Regions from separate parts of the Variovorax sp. GW821-FHT09B05 genome, predicted to be linked through region 1. Evidence: predicted binding sites of a transcription regulator. Region 1 holds the regulator's gene; each other region holds the start of a gene.
What was found. The regulator HrcA, encoded in region 1, represses chaperone genes, less so after heat shock. The targets are predictions, from matches to a motif close to TTAGCACTCNNNNNNNNNGAGTGCTAA.
Positions count from the first base shown of each region.

Region 2: AC07RM_RS25455 (co-chaperone GroES) is a predicted target of HrcA. The motif match lies at 2,132-2,158, and genes of this name have one in related genera.
Region 3: rpoH (RNA polymerase sigma factor RpoH) is a predicted target of HrcA. The motif match lies at 1,465-1,491, and genes of this name have one in related genera.

Region 1 covers NZ_JBWKPN010000016.1:188,299-192,777, reverse strand. The annotation lists gene AC07RM_RS32760 (NAD kinase) at 1-696, opposite strand, end outside; gene hrcA (heat-inducible transcriptional repressor HrcA) at 727-1,734, shown strand; tRNA gene AC07RM_RS32750 (tRNA-Ile) at 1,774-1,850, shown strand; tRNA gene AC07RM_RS32745 (tRNA-Arg) at 1,921-1,997, shown strand; gene greB (transcription elongation factor GreB) at 2,104-2,679, shown strand; gene AC07RM_RS32735 (RelA/SpoT family protein) at 2,707-4,479, opposite strand, start outside.
Region 2 covers NZ_JBWKPN010000010.1:225,233-229,711, reverse strand. The annotation lists gene groL (chaperonin GroEL) at 72-1,724, opposite strand; gene AC07RM_RS25455 (co-chaperone GroES) at 1,754-2,044, opposite strand; gene AC07RM_RS25450 (ArsR/SmtB family transcription factor) at 2,250-2,576, shown strand; gene AC07RM_RS25445 (arsenic transporter) at 2,606-3,892, shown strand; gene arsC (arsenate reductase (glutaredoxin)) at 3,926-4,357, shown strand; gene arsH (arsenical resistance protein ArsH) at 4,326-4,479, shown strand, end outside.
Region 3 covers NZ_JBWKPN010000019.1:26,543-31,021, forward strand. The annotation lists gene AC07RM_RS34560 (response regulator transcription factor) at 1-701, opposite strand, end outside; gene AC07RM_RS34565 (Mpo1 family 2-hydroxy fatty acid dioxygenase) at 878-1,348, shown strand; gene rpoH (RNA polymerase sigma factor RpoH) at 1,520-2,461, shown strand; gene AC07RM_RS34575 (DNA alkylation repair protein) at 2,522-3,385, opposite strand; gene AC07RM_RS34580 (SCO family protein) at 3,390-4,007, opposite strand; gene cyoE (heme o synthase) at 4,011-4,479, opposite strand, start outside.

The DNA.
Region 1 (4,479 bases):
CACCGGGCGGTTCGACAGCGTGTGCGGCGCGATCGGCACCAGCACCCAGCCCGGCACCGCCGGATGCAGCAGCGGCCCGCCGGCCGACAGCGCATAGGCCGTCGAACCCGTGGGCGACGCGATGATCAGGCCGTCGGCGCGCTGGTTGGCTACGAAATGCTTGCCCACCGATACCCGCAGCTCGACCATGCCCGAGGTCGCGCCGCGGTTGACCACCACGTCGTTCATCGCGAGCGCATCGAACACCACGGCGCCGTCGCGCATCACCTGCGCGTGCATCAGGCTGCGGTGGTCTTCCTCGTATTCGCCGGCCAGCATCGGGATCAGCGTGGCCTGGAAGTTGTCGAGCGGGATGTCGGTGATGAAGCCGAGCCGGCCTCGGTTGATGCCGATCAGCGGGATGCCGAAGGCCGCGAGCTGCCGGCCGATGCCGAGCATGGTGCCGTCGCCGCCGACCACCAGGCCGAGGTCGCACTGCTGGCCGATCTGCTCGACCGTGAGGGCTTCGTAGCGGTCGCCGGTGGGCAGGGCCTGGGCCGGTTCGTCGTCGCCGCGCGGCTGTTCGACGTAGACCTTGCAGCCCTGGGATTCGAGAAAACTCGCGATGCCCTCCATCACGCTGTCGCGCTCGCCGCACCGGGCTCCGGAAGCCTGGTATTTGCCGATCAGCGCGACGTGACGAAAGGGAGAGGTCATGGCTACAAATTACAACACTAAAATCTTGCAATGCTGGACGACCGCGCCAAGTTGCTGCTCAAGACGCTCGTCGAGCGCTACATCGCCGAAGGCCAGCCTGTCGGCTCGCGAACGCTCTCGCGCTCCTCGGGCCTGGACCTCTCGCCCGCGACCATCCGCAACGTCATGTCGGACCTCGAGTCGCTCGGGCTGATCGCCAGTCCGCACACCTCGGCCGGCCGCGTGCCCACGGCGCGCGGCTACAGGCTTTTCGTCGACACCATGCTCACCGCGCAGCGCGAGCACCTGGCCGCGCCGAGCCTCGCGCCCGACCAGCCGCAGCGCGTGATCGCCAACGCGGCGCACCTGCTGTCGAACCTCTCGCAGTTCGTCGGCGTGGTGATGGCGCCACGGCGCTCGTCGGTGTTCAAGCAGATCGAGTTCCTGCGCCTGTCGGACCGCCGGCTGCTGGTGATCATCGTCTCGCCCGAAGGCGACGTGCAGAACCGCGTGATATTTCCGGAGGCCGACTATTCGCAGTCGCAGCTGGTCGAGGCCGCGAACTACATCAACGCCCACTACGCGGGCCTGACGATCGAGCAGGTGCGCGACCGGCTGCAGTCCGAGGTCGACACGCTGCGCGGCGAGATCGCGGCGCTGATGCAGGCGGCCGTGAAGGTCAGTTCTGACGTGCTGAGCGAATCGCAGGAGGACGACGTCGTGATCTCGGGCGAGCGCAACCTGCTCGCGGTCAGCGACTTCTCGAGTGACATGGGGCAGTTGCGCCGCGCCTTCGAGCTCTTCGAGCAGAAGGCGCAGCTGATGCGGCTGCTCGACGTGTCGAGCAAGGCCGAGGGCGTGCGCATTTTCATCGGCGGCGAGAGCCAGGTGGTGCCGGTCGAGGAGCTGTCCATTGTCAGCGCCAACTACGAGGTCGACGGCCAGGTCGTGGGCACGCTCGGCGTGATCGGCCCGACGCGCATGCCCTACGAGCGCATGATCCAGATCGTCGACATCACTTCCAAGCTGGTCAGCAACGCGCTGAGCCACCGCAAGTAGCAAGGCGCCTTTTCGGCGCGAATAGAATCGAGCCCACGTGGGCCGTTAGCTCAGTTGGTTAGAGCAGCGGACTCATAATCCGTTGGTCGATGGTTCAAGCCCATCACGGCCTACCACCCGTATTTTTGAGATTTGTTTCGACGGATCGAAAAGGCCTCAAAAATACATGCTATGATAGCAAGCTGTGCGGCTGTAGCTCAGTTGGATAGAGTACTTGGCTACGAACCAAGGGGTCGTGGGTTCAATTCCTGCCAGCCGCACCACTCTTCAAGGGTCAACTCGGAAACGAGTTGACCCTTTTCTTTTGGGTACGAGGCTCGTCCGCGCAGGGCGGACGCCACGCTTCTCTTCGATCTCCGGAGGCGTCGCTTGAACAAGGCATTCACCAAGGAAACCGATTCCGACGCGGACGACGACGGTGCGGACGGCGCGATGCCGCCGCTGCCCGCGGGCGGCAAGAACTACATCACCCCCGCCGGCTATGCGCGGCTGCGGACCGAGCTGCTGCAGCTGATGGACGAGGAGCGGCCCAAGGTGGTCGAGGCCGTGCACTGGGCCGCCAAGAATGGCGATCGCTCGGAGAACGGCGACTACCTCTACGGCAAGAAGCGGCTGCGCGAGATCGACCGCCGCATCCGCTTCCTCACCAAGCGCCTCGAGATCGCCGAGGTGACCGATCCCTCGGTGCACCACGGCAGCGACCAGGTCTTCTTCGGCGCCACGGTGCGCTATGCGGACGAGAACGGCGACGAGCGCAGCGTGACGATCCTCGGCATCGACGAGGCCGACAGCGCGCAGTCGCAGGTCAGCTGGATCTCACCGATCGCGCGGGCGCTGCTGAAGGCGCGGGAGGGCGATGTGGTGAAGCTCGTCACGCCGGGCGGCACGCACGAGGTCGAGCTGCTGTCGGTCGTCTATCCGGCGCCGGCGCCGGGCGCCGCATAGAGGCTGCGCCGCGGGCGCGGCGCGGACTCAGGACGCGGGAACGGTGCGCGCCGCGGACAGCACCGAGGTGGTCCGGCGCACCGAGCGCAGCACCGCGTCCAGATGCGAGCGGTCGCGTACCGCGATCACGAAGCGCAGATCGGTGGAATCCTGCGGCGTCTCGTCGGCCATCTCGACGTGGGTGATGTCGGCTTCGGCGTCGGCCAGCGTCGCGGCCACGCGCGCCAGCACGCCCTTGTCGTTGCGCACGGTGATGATCACGCCGGTTTCGAAGGCGCGCGTCGGTTCGTCGGCCCACTCGACCGCGAAGAAGCGTTCGCTGTCCTTGTGGCGCAGGCGCTGGCCCACGCCGCAGGCCTCGGTGTGCACCACCAGGCCTTCGCCGTGGCCGAGGTAGCCCACGATCGGGTCGCCCGGGATCGGGCGGCAGCACAGCGCGAAGCGCACCGAGGAGTTCTCGCTGCCGTCGAGCGTGACGGCGCCCTGCGAGATGGTTTCGTGCGAGATGAAGCGCTCGCGGCTCAGCAGCAGCGCGTCGGGACGCTCGCCGAGCTCGGCCATGAGCGCCATCAGCCGCTTGGCCACGATGCTCGCGATGCGCTTGCCCAGGCCGATGTCGGTCAGCAGCTCGGCGCGCGTGCGGTTGCCGGTGAAGCGCAGCAGCTTTTCCCACAGCGGCTGGTGCTCCGCATCGTCCTCGGGCAGCTTGCTCAGGCCTTCGGCGCGCAGGGCCTGCGCCAGCAGCTTCTCGCCCAGGCCTTCGGATTCGGCATGGGCCAGGGTCTTGAGGTAGTGGCGGATCTTCGAGCGCGCACGGCCGGTCCGCACGAAGCCGAGCCAGGCCGGGTTGGGTGTGGACACCGGCGCGGTGATCACCTCGACCACGTCGCCGTTCTTGAGCTCGGTGCGCAGCGGCACCTGGTCGCCGTTGATGCGCGCGGCCGAGGTGTGGTCGCCGATGTTGCTGTGGATCGCGTAGGCGAAGTCGACCACGGTCGCGCCGCGCGGCAGCGCCATGATCTGGCTCTTGGGCGTGAAGACGTAGACGGCGTCGGGGAACAGGTCGACCTTGACGTGGTCCCAGAACTCCGCGGCGTCGCGCGTCTCGTCCTGGATGTCGAGCAGCGACTGCAGCCACTTGGTGCCCAGGCGGTCGTTGCTGGCCGTGCTCGGGTCCGCGGCCTTGTAGAGCCAGTGCGCCGCCACGCCCGATTCGGCCACCACGTGCATGGCGTCGGTGCGCAGCTGGAATTCGACGCTGACGCCCGCCGGGCCCACCAGCGTGGTGTGCAGCGACTGGTAGCCGTTGAGCTTGGCGATCGCGATGTGGTCCTTGAACTTGCCCGGCAGCGGCTTGTACATCTGGTGCAGGATGCCCAGGCCGGTGTAGCAGGCGATCACGTTCGGCACGATCAGCCGGAAGCCGTAGATGTCGGTCACCTGGGCAAAGCTCAGGTGCTTTTCCTCCATCTTGCGGTAGATCGAATAGAGCGTCTTCTCGCGCCCCGCGATCCGCAGCGTCATGTGGGCGGCGGCGAAGGCGGTCTCGACCTCGCGCTGCACCTTCTGGATCAGGTCGCGCCGGCGGCCGCGCGCCTTGGCCACGGCCTTGGCCAGCGTGGCATAGCGCCACGGTTTGAGGTGCCGGAACGACAGTTCCTGTAACTCGCGGTACGTCTGGTTGAGGCCGAGCCGGTGCGCGATGGGGGCGTAGATGTCGAGTGTTTCGCGCGAGATCCGGGCCCATTTCTCGCGCGGCGCGTCGGCCAGCGTGCGCATGTTGTGCGTGCGGTCGGCCAG
Region 2 (4,479 bases), on a different contig from region 1:
GAACCCCGGCCTTTTTTGTGTCTGAACGACCCGCCCGCCGAACGCCGAAGCGCTCGCCGGGCGAGAGGCAATTACATGCCCATGCCGCCCATGCCACCCATGCCGCCCATGTCGGGCATGCCGCCGCCGGCAGGAGCGTCGTCCTTCGGAGCGTCAGCCACCATGGCTTCGGTCGTCAGCAGCAGCGAGGCCACCGAAGCGGCGTTCTGCAGCGCGGTGCGGGTCACCTTGGTCGGGTCCAGGATGCCCAGCTCGAGCATGTCGCCGTACGAGTCGTTGGCGGCATTGAAGCCGTAGTTGCCCTTGCCGGCCAGCACCGCGTTCACCACCACCGAGGCTTCGCCGCCGGCGTTGTTCACGATTTCGCGCAGGGGGGCTTCGATGGCCTTCAGGACCAGCTTGATGCCGGCGTCCTGATCGGCGTTGTCGCCCTTCACGCGGTCGCCCACGGCTTGCTTGGCGCGCAGCAGGGCCACGCCACCACCGGCAACCACGCCTTCTTCCACTGCAGCGCGGGTGGCGTGCAGGGCGTCTTCGACGCGAGCCTTCTTTTCCTTCATTTCGACTTCGGTGGCAGCGCCGACCTTGATCACTGCAACGCCGCCGGCCAGCTTGGCCACGCGCTCTTGCAGCTTTTCACGGTCGTAGTCGCTGGTCGCTTCCTCGATCTGCACGCGCACTTGCTTCACGCGGGCTTCGATGTCGGCAGCAGCGCCCGAACCGTCGATGATGATGGTGTTTTCCTTGCCCACTTCGATGCGCTTGGCTTGACCCAGGTCGGCCAGCGTCACCTTCTCGAGGGTCAGGCCGACTTCTTCGGCGATGACCTTGCCGCCCGTCAGGATGGCGATGTCTTCGAGCATGGCCTTGCGGCGGTCGCCGAAGCCAGGCGCCTTGACGGCCACGACCTTCAGGATGCCGCGGATCGTGTTCACGACCAGCGTCGCCAGGGCTTCGCCCTCGACTTCTTCGGCAATGATCAGCAGCGGACGACCGGCCTTGGCGACTTGTTCCAGCGTGGGGAGCAGGTCACGGATGTTGCTGATCTTCTTGTCGAACAGCAGCACGAAGGGGTTGTCGAGCAGCGCCGATTGCTTCTCGGGGTTGTTGATGAAGTAGGGCGACAGGTAGCCGCGGTCGAATTGCATGCCTTCGACGACGTCCAGTTCGCTGTCCAGCGACTTGCCGTCTTCGACGGTGATCACGCCTTCCTTGCCGACCTTGTCCATCGCGTCGGCGATGAGCTTGCCGATGGTTTCGTCGCTGTTGGCCGAGATCGAGCCGACTTGAGCGATTTCCTTCGACGTGGTGGTGGGCTTCGAAGCCTTCTTCAGCTCTTCGACCAGGGCCGTCACGGCCTTGTCGATGCCGCGCTTCAGGTCCATCGGGTTGATGCCGGCGGCCACGTACTTGAAGCCTTCGCGAACGATGGCTTGTGCCAGCACGGTCGCGGTGGTGGTGCCGTCACCGGCGTTGTCCGAAGTCTTGGAAGCCACTTCCTTCACGAGCTGGGCGCCCATGTTCTGCAGCTTGTCCTTGAGTTCGATTTCCTTGGCGACCGACACACCGTCCTTGGTCACGGTGGGGGCGCCGAACGAGCGCTCGAGCACCACGTTGCGGCCCTTGGGGCCCAGGGTCACTTTGACCGCGTTGGCCAGGATGTTCACACCCTCGACCATGCGTGCGCGGGCTTCTCCGCCGAAGACGACGTCTTTTGCTGCCATGTTTGTTTACTCCGAATGGGATGGGTGGATTACTTCTCGACGACCGCGAACAGGTCGTCTTCCTTCATGACGAGCAGCTCGTCGCCATCGACCTTGACGGTCTGGCCGCTGTACTTGCCGAACAGGACGCGGTCGCCGACCTTCACGGTCAGGGCCGACAGGTCGCCCTTGTCATTGCGCTTGCCCGGGCCCACGGCCAGGACTTCACCCTGATCGGGCTTCTCGGCGGCGGCGTCGGGGATGACGATGCCCGAGGCAGTCTTGGTTTCGCTGTCGATACGCTTGACGATCACGCGATCGGCCAAAGGACGAAGTTTCATTGCATCTCCTGGATAAGAAACTGGGTGGTGGTTTTTTGGGCGCCCATCCGGCAGGACCGGTTGCCCGTCGACTGGAGGCGAGGCTTGTTAGCACTCAACCACAGCGAGTGCTAATCATAAGGGCAATCGCCGGGGTTTCAAGCGCCGGGGCGGGTTGCGCGGGAAGTCGGTTGCCACGATTCAATATTTCAACGATGATTGAAATATGGAAGAAGAAGCCGTCATCCGTTCCCTCATGGCCCTCGCGCAGAGCGTGCGCCTGCGTGTGTTTCGCGCGCTGGTCGTGGCCGGCCCGCAGGGCATGACGCCCGGCGCGCTGACCGAAACGCTGGGCGTTCCGGCCACGGGCCTGTCGTTCCATCTCAAGGAGCTGGGCCGCGCGGGCCTGGTGTCGCAGGAGCGGCAGGGGCGCCACCTGATCTACCGCGCCTCGTTCGACCAGATGAACGGGCTGCTGGCCTATCTGAGCGAGAACTGCTGCCAGGGGCAGCCCTGCGAAGTCGATGCGCAAGGCGCGTCCTGCGACTGCTGACGGTCGGCGCCGCAGCGTTTCCTCGCCCCATGCTCACCGCCGTTCTCATTTTTCTCGCGACCCTGGTGCTCGTCATCTGGCAGCCGCGCGGCCTCGGCATCGGATGGAGCGCCGCGCTGGGCGCGCTGGTGGCGCTGGCCCTCGGCGTGGTGCATCTGCCCGACGTCGTGCGGGTCTGGCAGATCGTCTGGAATGCCACCGGGACCTTCATCGCCGTGATCGTCATCAGCCTGCTGCTCGACGAGGCCGGCTTCTTCGAATGGGCCGCGCTGCACGTCGCGCGCTGGGGCGGCGGCAGCGGCGGCCGGCTGTTCGCCTTCATCGTGCTGCTCGGTGCGGCCGTCTCGGCGCTGTTCGCCAACGACGGCGCCGCGCTGATCCTCACGCCGATCGTGATGGCCATGCTGGTGGCGCTGGGCTTCACGCCGGCCACCACACTGGCTTTCGTGATGGCGGCCGGCTTCATCGCCGACACCGCGAGCCTGCCGCTGATCGTCTCGAACCTCGTCAACATCGTCTCGGCCGACTTCTTCGGGATCGGCTTCAACGCCTATGCGGCGGTGATGGTGCCGGTCAACCTTGCGGCGGTGGCAGCCAGCCTGCTGGCCTTGCTCCTTTATTTCCGTCGCGACATTCCCGCGCGCTACGACGCCAGCCGCTTGAAGCGCCCGGCCGATGCCATCCGCGACCCGGCCACCTTTCGCGCGGGCTGGGTCGTGCTGGTGCTGCTGCTCGTCGGCTTCTTCGGCCTCGAGCCATTGGGCGTGCCGGTCAGCGCCGTGGCGGCCGTTGGCGCGCTGCTGCTGCTGGCCGTGGCGGCCCGCGGGGAGGTCATCGCCACGCGCAAGGTGCTGCGCGGCGCGCCCTGGCAGATCGTCGTGTTCTCGCTGGGCATGTACCTGGTGGTCTACGGGCTGCGCAATGCCGGCCTGACCGAGCAGATCTCGACGCTGCTCGACGTGTTCGCGCAAGGCGGCATCTGGGGCGCGGCCCTGGGCACGGGCTTCCTGGCGGCCGCGCTGTCTTCCGTGATGAACAACATGCCGACGGTGCTGATCGGCGCGCTCTCCATCGATGCCTCGGGCGCCACCGGCGTGGTGAAGGAGGCGATGGTCTACGCCAACGTCATCGGCTGCGACCTGGGCCCGAAGATCACGCCGATCGGCAGCCTCGCCACCCTGCTGTGGCTGCACGTGCTCGCGAAGAAGGGCACCACCATCGGCTGGGGCTACTACTTCAAGGTGGGTGTCGTCATGACGGTGCCCGTACTCGCCCTGACCCTCGCCGCACTCGCACTGCGCCTGAGCTTCGGCTGATCTGCTTTCTCACCAGCGACATCCCTCCCTTCCATGAGCGACATCACGATCTATCACAACCCCGACTGCGGCACCTCGCGCAACGTGCTCGCGCTGATCCGCAACAGCGGCGAGGAGCCGACCGTCATCGAGTACCTCAAGCATCCGCCGAGCCGCGCAACGCTCGAGCAACTGGTCGTCGACATGGGCATCGGCGTGCGCGACCTGTTGCGCCAGAAGGGCACGCCCCACGACGAGCTCGGGCTGGCCGATGCGAAGTGGACCGATGCGGAACTGATCGGCTTCATGCTCGCGCATCCGATCCTCATCAACCGCCCGATCGTCGTCACGCCGTTGGGCACGCGCCTGTGCCGGCCATCGGAGGCCGTGCTCGACCTGCTGCCGCACGCCCAGCGCGGCGCGTTCTCGAAGGAAGACGGCGAGCCCGTCATCGATGCGAAAGGCCAGCGTGTCGCCAAGCCCTGACCTGCCGAACCTGGATGCGGAGGCCTTCCGGCTGCCGGACCCACAGCAGCTGTGGCCCGCCGAGCGCTCGACGCATGCGCCGCGCATCCTGCTGCTCTATGGCTCGGTCCGCGAGCGTTCGT
Region 3 (4,479 bases), on a different contig from region 1:
GCCCGCGAGCGCATGCCGAACAGCAGCAGGATGGTCGACACGTGGTTCTTCACCGTGCCTTCGCTCAGGTTGGCGAGCTGGGCGATCTCCTTGTTCGCCTTGCCCTCGAGCACCCACTGCAGCACCTGCATCTGGCGCGGCGTGAGTTCCTGCCAGGCGCTGGCGTGGGCGAACTCTGCATAGCCGGTGAGCGCCTTCGGCACGGCCGGCGGCGGCGACTGGGCGGCATCGGGGTCGAGCAGGCCGCAGGCGCGGATGAAGCTCACCACTTCCTTGAGGTCGGCCGACTTGGGCAGGAAAGCGCTCGCGCCCAGCGCCAGCACGCCCTGCGCCAGAGTGCTGTTGCCGGTGCCCGAGAGCACCACGATGCGGGCCTCGGGGTAGCGCAGGCGGAACTCGGCCAGGCCGCTCAGGCCATGGGTGTCGGGCAGCGCGAGGTCGAGCAGCACCAGGCCGATGGCGTCCTGGTGCGCCTCGTAGAGCTTGAGCGCGTCGGCGACGTTGCCGGCCTCGTAGACCTCGATCGCGGCGCCCGAGGAGGTCGCCTGGGCCTGGACCAGCGCGCAGACGCCGAGCCGCAGCAGGTCGTGGTCGTCGACCACCAGGATCGCGGTGCGGCCGCGCGGCGCGATGCCGGCCTGCGCCGCCGAGGACGGGGGAGTGGAGGAGGAAGAGGGATCGAGCGGAGCCACGCGCCGCATCTTAGCGGTGCACCCAGGGCGCGACAGTGCCGGAAGTCATGGCGATCCCCGCGATGGCCGCCCGGTGTAATGCTATTGTTTATATAGCACTTGCCAGCGAAGCCGGCGCGGGGCACCATCGGCGGATTCCATCGCGGGCCGCAACGAACGGCCCGCACGAGCCACGGAGACATGCCATGCCGCACACCGCCACCGCCCACGCGCCCGAGGTCGCCAGCGACCGCAAGGTCGACCGCCTGCTGGCCCACTACGAACAGAGCCACCGGCACCCGACCAACGAGCTGATCCACTTCGTCGCGATCCCCGCGATCATGGTCAGCCTGGTCGGGCTGATCTTCGCGATCCACCCCTGGGCCGCCTACGCCTTCCTGCTGGCCAGCCTCCTCTACTACCTGACGCTGCGCTCGCCGGTCTTCCTGCTCGCGATGGGCATCCAGACCGCGATCCTGCTGGCGCTGGTCCATGCCATGGGCAGCCTTGTGTTGCCGATTTCCGCCGCCATCTTCGTGGTGGCCTGGATCTTCCAGTTCATCGGCCACAAGATCGAGGGACGGAAACCTTCGTTCTTCGAAGACATCCAATACCTCTGGGTCGGGCCGCTGTTCGTGGTGTCCAAGCTGCTGCTGAAACTGGGCATCCGCTGGTAAGTACCCGCTTACGGGGCTTTGCCGGCTGCAAGTCGGACAAGACCGAGGTGCTTCGGGGCCGCCGGCCGACAGCCCTTGCCTATCGGCCCGATAGAGACTTTAGGGGAACCCTTGCCTTAGCACTCCCTCTAACCGAGTGCTAATATGGCCAATACGAAGGAGTTTCCCCTGATGACATCCCTGTCTGGAGCCTCTGCCAACCAGCTCGCCGTCGCCAACCCCTGGTCGATGGTGCCCCCGCTGGGTAACCTGGATGCTTACATTTCGGCCGCCAACCGCCTGCCGCTGCTCACCCTCGAGGAAGAGCAGGGCTTCGCCCGCCGTTTGCGCGACCACAACGACCTCGAAGCGGCCGGTGCGCTGATCCTTTCGCACCTGCGCCTCGTGGTGTCCATCTCCCGCCAGTACCTGGGCTACGGGCTGCCGCACGGCGACCTGATCCAGGAAGGCAACGTCGGCCTGATGAAGGCCGTGAAGCGTTTCGACCCCGACCAGGGCGTGCGGCTGGTGAGCTACGCCATGCACTGGATCAAGGCCGAGATTCACGAGTACATCCTGAAGAACTGGCGCATGGTCAAGGTCGCGACGACCAAGGCCCAGCGCAAGCTGTTCTTCAACCTGCGCTCGATGAAGCAGGGCTTCAAGGCCGACTCGGCCGCGGCCGACACCGGCACGCACCGCGAAACGCTGAGCGCCGACGAGGTGACGCAGATGGCCGCGCGCCTGAACGTGAAGCCCGAGGAAGTGCTCGAGATGGAAACCCGGCTCTCGGGCGGCGACGTGCTGCTCGACCCGAGCCCGAACGACGACGGCGAGGAAGCCTTCGGCCCGATCGCCTACCTGGCCGACGCGACGCAGGAACCGACCGCGCTGCTCGAATCGCAGCAGCGCGACCGCCTGTCGAGCGACGGCATCGCGACCGCGCTCGAGGCCCTCGACGCGCGCAGCCGCCGCATCGTGGAAGAGCGTTGGCTCAAGGTCAACGACGACGGCTCGGGCGGCATGACCCTGCACGACCTGGCCGCGGTCTATGGCGTGAGCGCCGAGCGCATCCGCCAGATCGAGGTGGCCGCGATGAAGAAGATGAAGAAGGCGCTGGCCGACTACGCCTGATCGACTTTTTCCGCCTCTTCGAACGAGCCCGGCCCCGCGCCGGGCTTTTTCATGGGCGAATCACCCCGAGGTCTTGGCGAGGGTGCGCAGCGCGCGCTTGGCGATGTAGCGCGTTTCGGGCGTGTTCGACTCCTTCACCCAGCGCGCGCACACGCCGTCGACCCACTCCGCCTGCGTCTTGCTCGCGTCGTTGAGCCAGTTGGCGACCGAGTTCTGCACGTAGCGGCTGCCGTCGGCGCGCAAGGGTTCGAGCAGCGGCAACGCGCGCCAGGGCTCGGCCTTCAGCGCCTCGATCTGCGCGCACCACACGCCGCGCGGGCGCGTGAGTTCGCTCGCGAAGCGGCGGATGTTCGGATCGTCATCGCGCACCCACGGCTGCAGCAGCGCGAGCGCCTCGTCGAGCCGGCCGACGACCGCATCGCGCACCGCCATCCAGGCGATCTCGCGCACGCCGAAATGCGGATCGGCCGCGAAGCGCCGCACCGCCTCGAGCTGCCCGGCCAGCGGCAATTGCGACAGCGTGACCCACTGCGCCGCCCAGCAGCGCGCGACGTCGCTGGCATGCGTGGCGAGCCGGTGCGCAACGGCGTCGCGTTCGTCGTGCAGCGCGGCGAGGTCGTACAGCGCCCGCGCGATGTGGCCGTGCCGCTGCATCGGCTTGAAGGCACTCAGCATCGCCAGCGTGTCGACCAGCCGCTCGCTCGCCGCGTCGATGCCGATGTGGCCCGCCACGCTGCGCGCCAGCTGCGGCAGTTCGAGTGCGAGGAATTCGTTGAGGTTGACGGTCTCGATCAGCCCGTCGTTGAGCGCGCGCAGCACCTCGGGCGGGATCAGCGCGATGCGGAACGCGCCCTTGCGCGTCTTCAGGTGCTCGACCGCTTCGATCGCTGCGGCGAGGCTCGCGACCTCCGTGCCGGGCGCCATCGGCTCAGGCCGCCAGCAGGGTCTTGATGTCGGCCACCATCGGCGGCACGCCGGCGCCGTAGCGCGCGTACAGCCGCAGCCGGCCCTGCGGGTCGTAGACGAAGCTCGCGGCCGAGTGGTCCATCGAGTAGCTGGTGGGCGTCTTGCCGTCGACCTTCTTGTAGTAGACCTTGAAGTCCTTGGTCGTGGCGGCCAACTCGTCGGCCGTCGGGATCAGCGCGACGAAGCTGGGGTCGAAGGCGCCCATGTAGGCCTTCATCACCTCGGGCGTATCGCGTGCCGGGTCGACCGTGACGAACACCACCTGCAGCTTGTCGCCGTCGGCGCCGAGCTGCTGCTTGACCTGCGCCATCTCGGTCATGGTGGTCGGGCAGACGTCGGGGCACTGCGCGTAGCCGAAGAACAGCACGACCACCTTGCCCTTGAAGTCGGCCATGGTGCGCAGCTTGCCGTCGGCATCCTTGAGCGAGAAGTCGCGCGCGTAGTCGGCGCCCGTGATGTCGACCGCATTGAAGCTCTGCTTGGTCTCGTTGCAGCCCGCGAGGCCCAGCCCCACGGTGGCGGACACGGCCGTCCAGCCCGCGCCGGCGGCGATCAACTTCAGGGCATTGCGCTTGTTCATGGGTCAGCGGAGGTAATGGTCGACGAGCAAGGCCGCGAACAGCACGCTCAGGTGGATCAGCGAGAACCGGAAGGTCTTGCGCGCCAGGGTGTCGGAGTAGTTGCGCCACAGCGCGAAGGCGTAGCCGGTGAAGCCCACGCTCACGACCACCGCCACCGCGAGGTAGAGCCAGCCGCTCATGCCGTAGATGAAGGGCATCAGGCAGCCCGCGAACAGGATGAAGGTGTAGAGCAGCACCTGCAGCCGCGTGAACTCGTTGCCATGCGTGACCGGCAGCATCGGCAGGCCGGCCTTGCGGTAGTCCTCGACGCGGTAGAGCGCCAGCGCCCAGAAGTGCGGCGGGGTCCACAGGAAGATGATGAGGAACAGGATCAGCGCCTCGGGCCCCACTTCGCCCGTCATCGCGGCCCAGCCCAGCACCGGCGGCATCGCGCCCGAGGCGCCGCCGATCACGATGTTCTGCGGCGTCAGC